DNA from 2 places in the Lottiidibacillus patelloidae genome. Region 2 is predicted to be linked to the other one. Evidence: a T-box and tRNA genes for the amino acid it is inferred to sense, from the RefSeq annotation. Region 2 holds a T-box; the other holds one or more tRNA genes.
The links. The T-box of region 2 lies ahead of CIB95_RS08380 (glycine--tRNA ligase). A T-box ahead of a tRNA ligase gene usually reads a tRNA of that ligase, here a tRNA-Gly.
Positions count from the first base shown of each region.

Region 1: it has a tRNA-Gly gene. The T-box ahead of CIB95_RS08380 (glycine--tRNA ligase) is inferred to sense a tRNA for this amino acid. The anticodon was not compared.

Region 1 is NZ_NPIA01000007.1:91,831-99,331, reverse strand. Features, by position in the region: gene acnA (aconitate hydratase AcnA) at 1-427, shown strand, start outside; gene CIB95_RS12825 (hypothetical protein) at 474-689, opposite strand; gene CIB95_RS12820 (ATP-grasp domain-containing protein) at 857-1,801, opposite strand; gene CIB95_RS12815 (M1 family metallopeptidase) at 1,979-3,625, shown strand; tRNA gene CIB95_RS12810 (tRNA-Thr) at 3,771-3,846, shown strand; tRNA gene CIB95_RS12805 (tRNA-Leu) at 3,855-3,939, shown strand; tRNA gene CIB95_RS12800 (tRNA-Gly) at 3,985-4,059, shown strand; tRNA gene CIB95_RS12795 (tRNA-Leu) at 4,072-4,160, shown strand; tRNA gene CIB95_RS12790 (tRNA-Ala) at 4,193-4,268, shown strand; rRNA gene rrf (5S ribosomal RNA) at 4,277-4,393, shown strand; gene CIB95_RS16095 (YuzL family protein) at 4,481-4,627, opposite strand; gene CIB95_RS12780 (prolipoprotein diacylglyceryl transferase) at 4,760-5,431, shown strand; gene CIB95_RS12775 (peroxiredoxin family protein) at 5,444-6,055, shown strand; gene CIB95_RS12770 (thermonuclease family protein) at 6,057-6,716, shown strand; gene CIB95_RS12765 (FbpB family small basic protein) at 6,853-6,978, shown strand; gene tlp (small acid-soluble spore protein Tlp) at 7,032-7,501, shown strand, end outside.
Region 2 is NZ_NPIA01000003.1:354,291-361,791, reverse strand. Features, by position in the region: gene CIB95_RS08405 (GNAT family N-acetyltransferase) at 1-70, shown strand, start outside; gene fumC (class II fumarate hydratase) at 107-1,498, shown strand; gene CIB95_RS08395 (glycerol-3-phosphate acyltransferase) at 1,576-2,154, shown strand; gene CIB95_RS08390 (MFS transporter) at 2,235-3,506, shown strand; gene CIB95_RS08385 (zinc dependent phospholipase C family protein) at 3,988-4,902, opposite strand; T-box leader at 5,060-5,234, shown strand; gene CIB95_RS08380 (glycine--tRNA ligase) at 5,315-6,697, shown strand; gene CIB95_RS08375 (AEC family transporter) at 6,734-7,501, opposite strand, start outside.

The DNA.
Region 1 (7,501 bases), on a different contig from region 2:
TGCTGCAATGAAGTATCAAGAAGATAACACAGGTTTAGTTGTTATTGCTGGTAAAGATTACGGTATGGGAAGCTCACGTGACTGGGCTGCGAAAGGTACGAACCTTTTAGGCATTAAAACAGTTATCGCTGAAAGCTTCGAGCGTATTCACCGTTCAAACTTAGTGTTAATGGGTGTACTTCCACTTCAATTTAAAGAGGGAGATACAATCGAATCTCTAGGCTTAACTGGTAAAGAAACGTTCGACGTACAAGTAACAAATGACATTAAACCTCGTGATATGGTTAAAGTTACTGTTACTGATGAAGCTGGTAATAAAAGAGAAATCGAAGTTGTTGCTCGTTTCGACTCTGAAGTTGAAATTGACTACTACCGTCACGGTGGTATCCTGCAAATGGTACTACGTGATAAGCTTCAAAATAACTAATTTACAAACAAAAAACCGCTCTTCTATAGAGCGGTTTTTTTACGTATTATTTTGTATTATCTGGGTCAGGTGTTAGCCCTTTTTCTTTTAGCTCTTCTTTATTCTCAAGCTGTTCCATTTCGTTTCCTAAGCTAATTGCCTCAGAAAAGTTTTCAATCATTTCATTTTCCTTCTTATGTTTCTGCTTAGAAAGTGGTGATTTAAGTTTGTCTTTATCTGATGTACGATTAATTTGTCCACCACCTAGACCTTCATCAATCATAATATCAATTTGTTTTTCCTTTTTTAAACTAATTGATATCCCTCCTTCACTAATAATGATAGCATTCTACGTGACTTATATAAAATTTCTCTCACTATGAATAAGAGTAATGAGGGACTATTGATTTAAAATAAGTTAAGTTAGAAAGATGAGATATATAATTCCTCCTATATCTTTTTAATAGCTTTTAATTCCTTCAATTTTGTCCCTAAAACATTAGCTATTTCTTTCATGCCGTAAATTCCTACGTTATTTTCGGCATCTGTATTATAGTTAGTATTCGTATTAACATCATAAGTGAAAAGATTTCCTGCTTTATCTTTTATAAATTCAATACCAGCAAAAGTAATGTCATTTTCACTTAAGAATTTTTCATATTTTGTAAGAATTGGGTGATTGAAATTCTCAATAATTTCAAATTTTGCTTTTGTTTTTGTGGTTGTTGGGCAAAAGTTATCTCCAATACTGCATGCGTCTGCAGGACATAATTCAAACCCTTCTGATGTATCTACTCTGACAGCATACAAAAATTTCCCATTAATAAATTCACATCTCGTAATATAAGGTTCAGGTGATTGAATATACTCTTGAATGAGTGTGATGCCATCAATAGGTTTTTCAAATTGATCATTATTAATATACGTTTCTAATGCAATAATTGAGTGGAAAAGTTGGACACCTAAACCCTTTCCGCCTCGATTATGTTTTGTTATAAAAGGAGGTGTCATTTTTTTCGCAGCTTCAATTATTTGCGTTTTTCCAATTGCTGCAATTGTTTTAGGTATCTTAATGCCATTTGCTTGTAGCGATGAATATTGAGCTATTTTACTAATTTCTAAAGCTAATGCTCGTTCACTGTTTAGAACTATCCGATTATGAGCATTAAGCCAAGCTAAAACACTAGCAGTATACTCAGCAGAGTAGCGGTGGTCTCTAGTATGAGACGATGCGCTAATTCTATTGTAAAATATCCCTTCAGGTGGAATGTCTGATAAATCTAATGTTCCTTCATTTAAAAACCATTCTTTATAGGGAAGTTGCATATCATCTAAATGTTTAAGTAAAGGTGCTGTCCACTCTTTATTTTCATGTATTATATATATGTGTGTCATAGTAGCCTCCAGTATGTTTTTAATAATTAATCCTATAAGTTTAGTAGGGATTAATTAAATTCTATTTTATCACATCAAGTGCCTATTCGTGTAAAGGTTTATTATAAATATTATAGAATGTATTAGAAGGATAGGATTATTGTCTATGTAATATAGCTATGAAAGGTAGTTGACTTAATGGATACTCGAAAAGTTTACATAATACTTATTCTTTTTATTTTTAGTTCGACATATGCTGGAATCGCAATGATCCAACATGCAAAGGATACTTCAATAAACCAACAGTCTGAATATCATCAAGATCAAAATGATGAACAAAACAATGCTGATGAAAACCAACAAGGAAATAGTGAGAATCAAAATCAAAATGAAGAAGAAACAAATGATAATAAAAAACAAGATGATGAAGTATCTAAAGCTCGTAAATTAAATGTTGACCATGGAAATACGGTCTATAAATTTAATGGAACATTCGATCCAGAGATTCAGCAAATCAGTGGAACACTTATTGTAAAAGCAATAAATGATACTGGTGTGGACCAAAACTCAATATACTTTCACCTATATCCAATGATCTATGAAGAAAAGATTCCATTGAAAGGAGAAGACTGGGATTTTATTTTTGGTGAAAAGCGTACTCCTGGAAAAATGGATGTTTTTGACGTGAAGGTAAGTGGAAAAGAAGTAAATAGTAAAATTGATGGGACAATTATGGAGGTTCCTCTAGAGTCTTGGACACAAAATGAAGAGGTTTCGATTGAAATGAGTTTTATCATTGATGTCCCCAAAAATAACGGAGTATTTTCTTATGACGATCAATCGACATGGTTTGGAAGTTGGATACCCATTAAAGCGGTATATACCGAAGAAGGTTGGTATTTAAATCCGTATCATCCAATTGGAGATCCTCTCTTTAGTGATATTGCCTCCTATGATATGACAATTAAACTGCCGACTAATTATCAAATTGCTACTTCTGGATATGACTACGAGTCAAGAATAGTTACAGTAAGTAATCAAACTTTTGGATCATATCATGTAGTTGCTGAAAACGTAAGAGACTTTGCTATGGTAATTATGGATGATTCCTACAAATTATTGCAATCAAAGGTCGATGATGTTGTTGTTAATGTTTGGTATCGAAATCAAACAAAAGAGGCGATGCAAAAGTATTTAGAAGCAACAGAAAAATCGTTACAATATTTTAGTGAACGCTATGGGAAATATCCATATAAAGAATTTGATGTAATAGCAACAGGTGGCTTTTTTGGTGGAATGGAATATCCAGGCCTCGTATTTGTGCAAAGTCAAGCATTTGAGAAGGAATTAACTTACGGCTATACTGTTATTGCTCATGAAACTGCACATCAGTGGTGGTATGCTCTTGTAGGAAATAATGCGATTGAAGAACCTTGGTTAGATGAAAGTTTAACAAATTACTCAACGTTGAATTTTTTATTAAAGCATTATCCAATCGTTGGTGAGAAAACATTAAATAGTCAAACAAAATATCTATCAAAAGAAATTGAAAACTTCAAAGAAGAAGGACAACTCATTAAACTTCCTGCAAAAGATTTTGCTGAGTGGCAAACTTATATCCTTTCTATTTACTATTTTGGAAGCCAAATGTTTTATCATTTAGATCAAACTATAGGTGAAGAAAAAATGAATGAGGCATTAAAATTGTATGTAGAGAGGTATTCGTATAAAAACGCATCAAGGGAAGATTTAATAAGCGTGTTTGAAGAAGTTGTAGGACCACAAGTGCGTGAATTCTTTGATTCATGGTTAGAAAATGAAGTAGTAAAAACATTGGGAAATTAAGAAGCTAAAGCCTCGCCATCATAGTTGTGGTAGAGGTTTTTCTTATTGGAAAATATACACTGAAAATATTTTTAAAAAAGGTATTGCGCGTTTCTAAAAATCATGATAAATTTTAGTAGTCGACATGATGCGACGAACAAAACTTGCCGGTGTAGCTCAGTTGGTAGAGCAACTGACTTGTAATCAGTAGGTCGGGGGTTCAAGTCCTCTTGCCGGCACCATTATATATGCGGGTGTGGCGGAATTGGCAGACGCGCTAGACTTAGGATCTAGTGCCGTATGGCGTGGGGGTTCAAGTCCCTCCACCCGCACCATATATAATACACAATAATTTTATATTGAAATAAAGTCCTAATTAAGCGGAAGTAGTTCAGTGGTAGAACACCACCTTGCCAAGGTGGGGGTCGCGAGTTCGAACCTCGTCTTCCGCTCCAAGATTTACTTTTGCCGGGGTGGTGGAATTGGCAGACACACAGGACTTAAAATCCTGCGGTAGGTGACTACCGTGCCGGTTCAAGTCCGGCCCTCGGCACCATTTTAAAAAAATTCACAAATTATATATCTTTCGGGGCCTTAGCTCAGCTGGGAGAGCGCCTGCCTTGCACGCAGGAGGTCAGCGGTTCGATCCCGCTAGGCTCCACCAATTTAATGTCTGGTAATGATGGCGAAGAGGCCACACCCGTTCCCATACCGAACACGGAAGTTAAGCTCTTCTGCGCCGATGGTAGTTGGGGGCTGTCCCCCTGTGAGAGTAGGACGTTGCCAGGCTTACTAAGCTAGGATAACTTTATGTTATTCTAGCTTTTTCATATTTATCAAAAATAGGCTTTACCTATCAAGGTAAAGCCATTATTATTATTTCTTCTTATATTGTTGGTTAGAACTCCTACCTTGACCTTGATAGCCACTTTGATATTCTGCAGTAAATCCACGTGTTTTTTTACCTTGAACACTTGCGGCACCTACCCCTTCTGGAGAAGGATTTCTTTTTGTTTTACCCATAGCTTTCACCTCCCATAATAATATTGTTCCCAGCCTTTTATTTTTAACGTCATGTAATAAGCAATTATATATTTAATATTGATTGCATTTGGTATGATAAACATAATAATAAATTATTGTGAGGAGAATATCGTGCTGCAACCTGTATATCAATTGGGACCTTTTATCATTAAAATAAGCTTAGTTATTATTGCTCTATCTATGATGTTTTCTTATTTAGTTGCGAAATACAGATTGAAAAATGTCAGTTCAGCAAAAGAAATTTTGGAGAGTTTGTCCAATGCTTTTATTATTAGTATTATTGTTTGGAAGTTATCATACATCATTATCTATCCTATCCGAACGTTAGAAAATCCATTGGCACTACTTTTCTTTAATGGTGGATCAATTGGGACAATGTTAGCAATCCTGTCTTTTATTGCCATATTATTTTATTATGCCAAGAAGAAAGCTATTGCCGTTGCTTACTTTATTGATACAGCTTTGACTGGAGTGATATCATTTTTCCTATTTTTTAATGTTTTTTCAGCAATCATTTATGCCGAGGTTCGATTAGTTCATATTATAGGACTTTTTGTAGCACTATCTTTTATATTATTAATAATCAAAAATTCGTTTCCATTAAAAAAAGTAATCTTACTAGAAATAATCATATGGTGGAGTATCGCACAAATTGTGTTAGAATACTTTTTGAATTCATCATTACCATTTATTGGTCCATTTTCAACGCAACAAGTAATATACATTACAGTTTCAATTGTTATCTTAATCATACTATTAATAAAACGAACAAGTAATAATTAGGGGGATTTATTTATGTGGAGAAATATAATTGCAGGAATTATTTTATCAGGGTTAGTGATATGGGGGATAATGGATTATGTTACAAAAGAGGATTCTTCTCAAAATGGTGCAAACGGAGCTCACGAAGATGAACAATCCACTAATCCAGATGAAAATAAAAATACAGCGAAGGAAAATAGTGATAAGTTAGAAGTAGGTATTAAGATAGGGAACAAAGCACCTGATTTCACAATAGAAAATTTAGAAGGAGAAACAGTTTCTTTGTCTGATTATCAAGGAAAAAAAGTAATCTTAAACATGTGGGCAACATGGTGTCCGCCTTGTCGCGCGGAGATGCCGGATATGCAACGATTTTATGAAAAATATGCAAATCAAGGTGTGGAGATATTGGCTGTAAATATGACCTCCCAAGACACAGTTTCAAGTATAGAAGAGTTTAAAGAAGAACTAGGTTTAACATTCCCAATTCTTTTAGATATCCATAATGAAGTTGGTGTTACTTACCGAGTATTACAAATTCCCTCGACTTGGTTTATTAATAATGATGGGGTTATTACTAACATCGCCTTAGGTGCTATGAATGAAGAAATGATGGTAAAATATATTAAGCAAATGGATAATTAATATGAAAAAACTTATACTGCTTTTCTTTTCCATATTAATAACCTTGCTAATGGGTTGCACTAGTGATGGGGATTATTTATATGAGGTTACGAAAGTTGTTGACGGTGATACGATAAAGGTCATTATAAATAATAAAGAAGAAACAATAAGACTATTGTTAATCGATACACCTGAAACAGTTCATCCGTCAAAGCCTGTACAACCATTTGGTCCAGAGGCGAGTACTTTTGTAAAAGAATTACTAGAAGGTAAAAAGGTGAGAATCGAGCTTGGTATATCTGAACGAGACAAATATGGAAGGTTATTGGCTTATGTTTACACGGAAAGTGGAGAAATGGTTAATGAACTTCTTCTTGCAGAAGGGTTAGCAAGAGTTGCTTACATTTACGAACCTAACACTAAATATGTCGATCAATTTTATGCTATCCAAAACGAAGCACGAAAGCAAAATGTTGGAATTTGGAGCATTGAAAATTACGATGATCTTGACGATGTTGAAGAATCTACTATTGACTGTAATATTAAAGGAAATATTAATTCGAAAGGTGACAAAATTTATCACCTTCCGAGTGGGGCATATTACAAACAAACGATTGCAGAAGAGATGTTTTGCTCAGAAGATAAAGCTGAAAAAGCTGGTTTCCGAAAATCAAAACGATAAAAGGTGCTGAAAGTGAAGCATCTTTTTTTATTTGCAAAAAATCATTCTAATATTCTAAAAACTTGTTTAGAATTTGGGAATTTAGGGAAAACTTTATTAAATATATTATTATCAAGGAGGGATTATTTTGAGAAATATGAACAAAAGAAGCTTTAAGGAATTAGTATTAGAAAACAAAAGGGCGTTATTAAAGGATAGTGAAGCATTGGAAAGAATAGAAGACCGCTTAGAAAAAAGGTTAGAAAGAAGAATGGGTAACTAAAAGCAAGGTCTTCCTTGCTTTTTTCTTTTGACTATTTAATAGAGGTGTTACTAATGAGGATTGGCGAGGATATATATTCACTTATAGGCTCATACGGTAATCCTTGGGGGGGATCATCAACAGCCATTATTGCTGGTCTGGGGATGAGGTTAATTAACGAATCGTTTCGCTTATCTGACATTAACATTTCTTTAGAAAGTGAAATTAAACAATGTTTTACTTGTTGTGACGAAGACAACGATATATTGACAAAATCGTTACGAGGAGAATCGGTTAACATTAATGAAGTGACATTTAGATTATTTCAAACAATAGTTACTTTTTTAGAAAAAACGAAAGAGTATAAAAATAAAGTGAAAAATGAGGTCTTGTCAGATTACATACTTGGAGTAAATTACTGCATATCTGCTGCAAATGGGTGTATGGAATTAATGAAAACCAATGGATATTCTGGTGTATTAAAGGCCGACCTAATAGAAGTAAACGAAAAGCTTTTTCAAAACGAATTAATATATCGATTTAA
Region 2 (7,501 bases):
AGTATCAACATACATGCAAAGAACGAATGGCAGTGAATATCCTTTTATTAAAATGGAAAGAACACTTTAATAGGAACAATTTCCGGCAAAAGGAGGAATGAAAAGAATGAGTTATAGAATTGAGAAAGATTCCATTGGTGAGATCAAAGTGCTTGAGGGGAAATTATGGGGGGCGCAAACACAAAGAAGTATTGAAAACTTTAATATTGGTAGTGATAAAATGCCAATGGAAGTAATTCTGGCATTTGCTATTTTAAAAAAAGCTGCAGCAAAAGTTAATTGTAATTTGCAAAAGATAGATAAAAAGAAGGCAAAAGCAATTATGACAGTTTGTGATGAGATTAGTGCAGGTAAATGGAATGCCCATTTTCCATTAAAGGTATGGCAAACTGGTAGTGGAACGCAAACACATATGAATGTAAATGAAGTAATAGCAAATCGAGCAAACGAATTACTGAAAGAAGCTGGTATAGAAAATATAACTGTTCACCCTAATGATGATGTTAACTATGGGCAAAGTTCAAACGATACATTTCCAACAGCAATGCATATCGCAGCAGTATTAAGCTTAAAGACAAAATTACTTCCATCTATAGAGATTATGAAAAGTACGTTGCAGGAAAAAAGTAATGAATTTAGTAGCGTTGTAAAAATAGGTAGAACCCACTTACAAGATGCTACTCCATTAACTTTAGGGCAAGAGGTGAGCGGCTGGCATCGAATGGTTGAAAAATGTGAAAAAATGATACTGGATTCTATTGAGCCTTTAATGGAACTTGCAATTGGTGGTACCGCAGTTGGTACAGGGGTAAATACGCATCCGTATTTTGATTTATTTATGGTGAAAGAAATATCACGAATCACAGGGTTACCATTCAAAGCATCTGAAAATAAGTTTCAAGCTTTGACTAGTCATAACGAAATCGTTTATTGCCATGGCGCATTAAAAGCACTAGCAGCGGATGCTATGAAAATTGCAAATGACGTTCGGTGGTTAGCTAGCGGACCAAGATGTGGAATTGGTGAAATTTCAATTCCTGCCAATGAACCTGGAAGCTCAATTATGCCGGGAAAAGTGAACCCTACGCAAAGTGAAGCACTAACGATGATTGCAGTACAAATAATGGGGAACGATGCAACGATTGGGTTTGCAGCTAGTCAAGGAAACTTTGAATTAAATGTATTTAAGCCAGTAATAATTTATAATTTCTTGCAGTCTAGTCGTATATTAGCTGATGGAATAACGAATTTTACGACAAGATGTTTAAATGGAATAACCGCGAATGAAAAAACAATCAAAGATTACGTTGATAGTTCTTTAATGCTAGTAACGGCATTGAACCCTTATATTGGTTATGAAAAGGCGGCCGAGGTTGCAAAGTATGCTTTTGAAAATAACATATCTTTAAAAGAAGCAACATTAAAAAAGAAATATTTAAAGGAGGAGCAATTTGATCAAATAATGCAACCTAAAAATATGATAAACCCTCAAGAATAGCCGCTTTTTAAATGAAGCGGCTTATTTTTGTAGTTTTTTAAACTATTTCTTCGTATACTTTATTTGAGGTGTATAATATGGAAATTATGATCGTAATTATTTTTAGTTATTTATTAGGTTCAATTATGTCCGGCTATTTAGTATCAAAAATATTTGCAGGTAAAGACATTAGAGAGATGGGCAGTAAAAATGTTGGTGCACGTAATGCAGGTACTTTATTTGGTAAAAAAGCATTTTTTATTACAGCTATAGGAGATGGGTTAAAAGGCTTAGTTGCAATATTTATTGCAAAAGGACTAGGTTTATCTATAGAGGTACAAGCGGTTGTTCTCCTAGCTGTATTAGTTGGTCACTTATTTCCTATCTTTTTAAAATTTCATGGTGGAAAAGGAATTGCTACATTTATCGGGTCATTTTTAATTTTTGATTTCATTTCCTTTCTGTATTTCCTAGCTGCTTTCGTCTTATTAGCATTACTTTCGAGGAGTGCAACAATTGCTGTTTTGGGTGCATTTTCTCTGCTGCCAATTTTGTACTTCGCAACATACGAAACAACTGCTGTTCCTTTATTAATTACAGTAACGGTTATTCTTCTGTTATGGGCAAGTAGAACAAATATTATTGAGAAATTTGCTGCTAATAGCAGTAGAAAATAAGTCTGAAAAATAAAAATATTTTAATGTTTTTTATAAGAAATATGCTATTCTATAAATAGAAGTAGAATGGGGGATTATATATGAATCCGAAACGGAAAGAAATATGGAGCTGGACAATGTACGATTGGGCGAATTCTGCTTTTGTTACTACAATTATGGCGGCTGTTCTCCCGATTTATTATGCAAACGTTGCTGGTTCAGGTTTAGATAAGGGTGTTGCAACACAATATTGGGGTTATACACAATCAATTGCCGCGCTTTTAATCGTTTTCTTAGCACCAATTTTAGGGGCAATAGCAGATTATTCTAGTTCTAAAATGAAATTTTTAAGATTCTTCGCCTACATGGGTATGATTGCAAGTGTGTTACTTGCATTCGTTGGAGAAGGTGACTATTTATTTGCCTCACTCATTGTCATTATTGGGACAATAGGATTCTCTGGTGGAAATTCATTCTATGACGCGTTTTTACCGGATATTGCAAATAACAATGAAATCGATCGTATTTCCGCAAGAGGTTATGCGTTTGGATATATCGGTGGTGGAATACTACTAGCTATTAACTTAGCAATGATTATGAAATATGAATGGTTTAATATACCAAATGGAACAGTTGCAACGCAAATTTCTTTCGTTACTGTTGGGATTTGGTGGTTTGTATTTTCTATTCCAATGTTTAAAAATGTTAAAGAACGTAAAAATGTAGTTGAGAAAATGAATGGAAGTTACATTTCTATAGGGTTTAAGCGAGTAGCTACAACATTTAAAGATATTAAACAATATAAACAAGTTTTAATCTTTTTAATTGCTTTTTGGCTCTTTAATGATGGTATTTCGACCATTATTAAAATGGCAACTATATATGGTGCTGAGATTGGTATTGGTACTAATGAGTTAATACAAGCGCTATTAATTACACAATTTGTAGGTATACCTTGTGCATTTTTCTTTGGTTGGCTAGCACAAAAAATTAAACCGAAAAGAGCATTATATATTGCTTTATGGATGTATGTTTTCATCGTTATTCTTGGCTATTTTATGACTTCTGCAATTCATTTTTATATTTTAGCGATTTGCGTAGGGTTAGTACAAGGTGGAGCACAAGCTATATCTCGCTCTATTTTTGGTAGTATGACTCCAAAAAACAAACGAGCGGAATTTTTCGGCTTTTACGGTATCTCAGCAAAGTTTTCTGCTGTCTTTGGTCCAGCAGCCTTAGCTTATGTAGGTTATTTAACAGGCTCAAACCGATTAGGTATTTTATTGTTAGTTGTCTTTTTCCTAGCAGGAATCTTTATATTAAGTAAAGTAGATATCGAAAAAGGTAAAGAAGAAGCTATGAATAGTAATTAAAAAGATAATGCTGCGACAAAAATGTTATAAAATTAGAAATAACCGAACTCATTCAGATTTACGATCTAAATGAGTTCGGTTATTCTTTTTACTAATAAGAAAATATAATTATGCTCCGTCAAAATCCATCGCTTTCCACGGGCCTGGCCTCAGCCTCCAATGAAAGCAAACACCGCTTTCGAACACGGGCTTTCCCGTAGGAGTCTCCGCATTTTGACTTCGCCACATTTACTATTATATTATCCAGTTTTAAAGTTCTTCTTTTGCATGAACTCTTTTAGTTTTATCCTAGGCTTTTTTTACGCTGCTGAGCGTTCGCCTCGCTTTTCTTTATTGATCCAGCTGCGGCTCACAGCGACTAGTAACCTTCACACTTTTTATTTACGATAAGTCATCATCAACTCGCTGTGCTCGTTGTGATTCCTTTATCTCAAACAAAGTGCTCCAGGTTTTACGTCGCTGAGCGTTCGCCTCGCTTTTCTTATAAGATACAGTCAGAGAATTTATTTTTAATATCTAAGGATGCATCTTTTCCAGTATCATAGGATATGTTTGCAAGTAACTTTTCAATATCATTATATGAATTTTTATCATCTTCCCAAAAAGAAAGAATTGCAGGAAATAAAAGTTTCCCTTCTATTTCAGCTTTTTCAAAAAGCTCGTAAAAAGATTCTGTGCTTTCCTCGTCTTTAATTGCTGGGTGATACCAAACTTTCTTTTCTTTGTTTAAGTAATCTTTCTCAATAAATTCTTTTTGGTAAGTGAAAGAAGAAACTTTTTCTTTTAAAAGTTTCGTTTTTAAACCGTATGGGTCAAATAATACTTTTAAAGCTTGTTTCATATGTTTATATGAATCTGCAACATAATTGTTAGGCATTTTAATTGCAGTGTCAGTGAAATATTTTTGAATAACTTCCTCTAATAAGTTTACAATAGGTAAATATAAGTACTTTCCAACATCAATCTCTTTATAAACTGGCGTCTTCCAAGTTTCAATATTACGATGTTCTTTCATTAAAATTGTATCAATAATAATTTCTAATTTTTGATGGTCGTTCCCTTTGTAACCAGCTTTATAATGTATATAAGGATGCGTGTTTCTATCTAGTAAATGATGAGTGACAAAGCCTAAAACATAGGCTTTTACTTTATTATCATTTAATATTTTTGCACCTTTAATTAAATCTAATAGAACGGGTCCACAATGTTCATAATGCAGCTTCAAACCAACTTCAGCGACAGGTGTACTTTTCCAAGGTAAATAGTTGTGATAAAAAAATGGATCTGGTCCTTGAGTTCCTAGTTTGAAAAGTTGCATTTCTTCTGTTTCCAATGTTGTATTAGCTTCTTTCAACATCTTTTCGCCATATAAAATATGGGTCCATACATTAGGCATAATAACCAACCTCTCTTAATTGCATATGGTTTATTATAACTTTTTTATGCTTATTTCGTAACTTATAAACAATTTATAAGATACCTCATATACTATTTATATAATAACATGATTGACTTACAGTTCGTTTGTTGGTAATATGACTTTAAAATTTAAATAATTAACGATGAAGGATTTATAGTAGCTGAAATAATTGTTTTCCAAGCGAACTAGGGATGGTGTAAGCCTAGTAAAACAGTTCAGTGAAACGGCAATCTCGAGTTATTCTGATAAAGTGGGTATTTCTTTAAATACCAACTAGGGTGGAACCGCGGGTTACTCTCGTCCCTAGGCTAATAAAGCCTAAGGATGGGAGTTTTTTAGTTTTTTCTATTTACTTAGGTCAATATGAAACGATGAAGGAGAGAATGTAATGACAAAATCGATGGAAGAAATTGTTTCGCATGCTAAACATAGAGGGTTTGTTTTTCCTGGCTCTGAAATATACGGTGGACTTGCAAATACTTGGGATTATGGTCCATTAGGAACTGAACTTAAAAATAATGTTAAGAAAGCATGGTGGAGAAAGTTTGTTCAAGAGTCTCCATACAATGTTGGTTTAGATGCAGCTATCTTAATGAATCCTAAAACTTGGGAAGCTTCAGGTCACTTAGGGAACTTCAATGATCCTATGATTGATTGTAAATCTTGTAAAGCTCGACACCGTGCTGACAAGCTTATCGAAGATGCTTTAGATGAAAAAGGAATTGAAATGATTGTTGATGGACTTCCATTTGAAAAGATGGAAGAGTTAATAAAAGAGCATGATATTGCATGTACTGAATGTGGTAGTAAAGATTTTACAGGAGTTCGTCAATTTAACTTAATGTTTAAAACGCATCAAGGGGTTACTGAATCAAGTACGAATGAAATATACCTTCGTCCGGAAACAGCACAAGGAATATTCGTTAACTTTAAAAATGTTCAACGCACAATGCGTAAAAAGGTTCCATTTGGTATTGCTCAGGTAGGTAAAAGCTTCCGTAACGAGATAACTCCAGGAAATTTCACATTCCGTACTCGTGAATTCGAGCAAATGGAACTTGAATTTTTCTGTAAACCTGGTGAAGAGTTGAAGTGGTATGAATATTGGAAAGATTTTGCGAAAGATTGGCTACTTAATCTTGGAATGAAAGAAGATAACTTAAGACTTCGCGAACATGATGCTGATGAGCTTTCTCATTACAGTAATGCGACTATTGATTTTGAATATAAATTCCCGTTTGGTTGGGGAGAACTTTGGGGTATTGCTTCCAGAACTGACTTCGATTTAAAACGCCATATGGAGCATTCTGGAGATGACTTTGAATACTTTGATCAACAAGCTAATGAACGTTATGTACCTTATTGTATCGAACCATCATTAGGAGCTGACAGAGTAACACTTGCTTACTTAATTGATGCATTCGAAGTAGAAGAGTTAGAAGATGGTTCTAGTAGAACTGTGATGCGTTTCCACCCAGCGTTAGCACCTTATAAAGCAGCGATATTCCCGCTATCTAAAAAACTCTCAGAAGAGGCTGGAGATGTCTTTGCAGAGTTAGCTAAACATTTTATGGTTGATTATGATGATGCTGGTTCAATCGGTAAACGTTACCGCCGTCATGACGAAATTGGAACACCTTATTGTATTACGTATGACTTTGACTCTAAAGAAGATGGTATGGTTACAGTTCGTGACCGTGACACGATGGAACAAAAAAGGATGGCAATTTCAAATTTAAAGAGCTTCTTAGAAGAGAAAACTTCATTTTAATATGAAAAAAGTACAGAGTGAAAGCTCTGTACTTTTTTAGAATATACAAAACAAATATGATGCTAGCCAAAACAGGAATGGAATTGTTAAGCAAGCAAGAAGTGTTGTAATAAATACGCCTACCGTTGCTAAACGATAATCCGCTTTAAATGATTTTGCATACAATGCAATTGTTGGTGCTGATGGTGTTGCTGTTAATATAATTGCGACCATTATAACTTCATATGAGATGTGTAGTAATAAAAATGGGAATAAGAGTAATGGTAATAGTAATAATTTCATAAAAGCAAGCAACCAAAGCGGATAATATCTTAAATAGCAATATAAGTCTGACTTTTTAATATTTCCAAGCAAACTTCCAATGAACAGCATTGATAGTGGAATAGTACACAATCCAATCAGTTGAAATGATTTAGATATCGTGTATGGAAGTGTTAATGGAGTCGTAATAAGAATAAGGCCGATTAAGGTAGCGATTAAGCCTGGATTAAACAGGAGCTTCCATAATGGAAGTTTAACTTTATCTCGGGCAACTAAATAGACGCCATATGTCCAAATCAATATTAAAAAGAATAAATTAAATATAGTGGCGTAGGCAATGCCCTGTTCTTTAAATAAAAGAAAACAAAGTGCGAATCCAATAAACCCTTGGTTTCCAAATATCATCAACGCTTGAAAAACACCACTTCTAGAACTAGACAGTTTTATAGGTTTGACTAAAAAATGTGCAATTATTACTGCTATAGATAATATGAAAACTGACAATAAGATTAACCATAAAAAATCTTTGAAGATATACAAGCT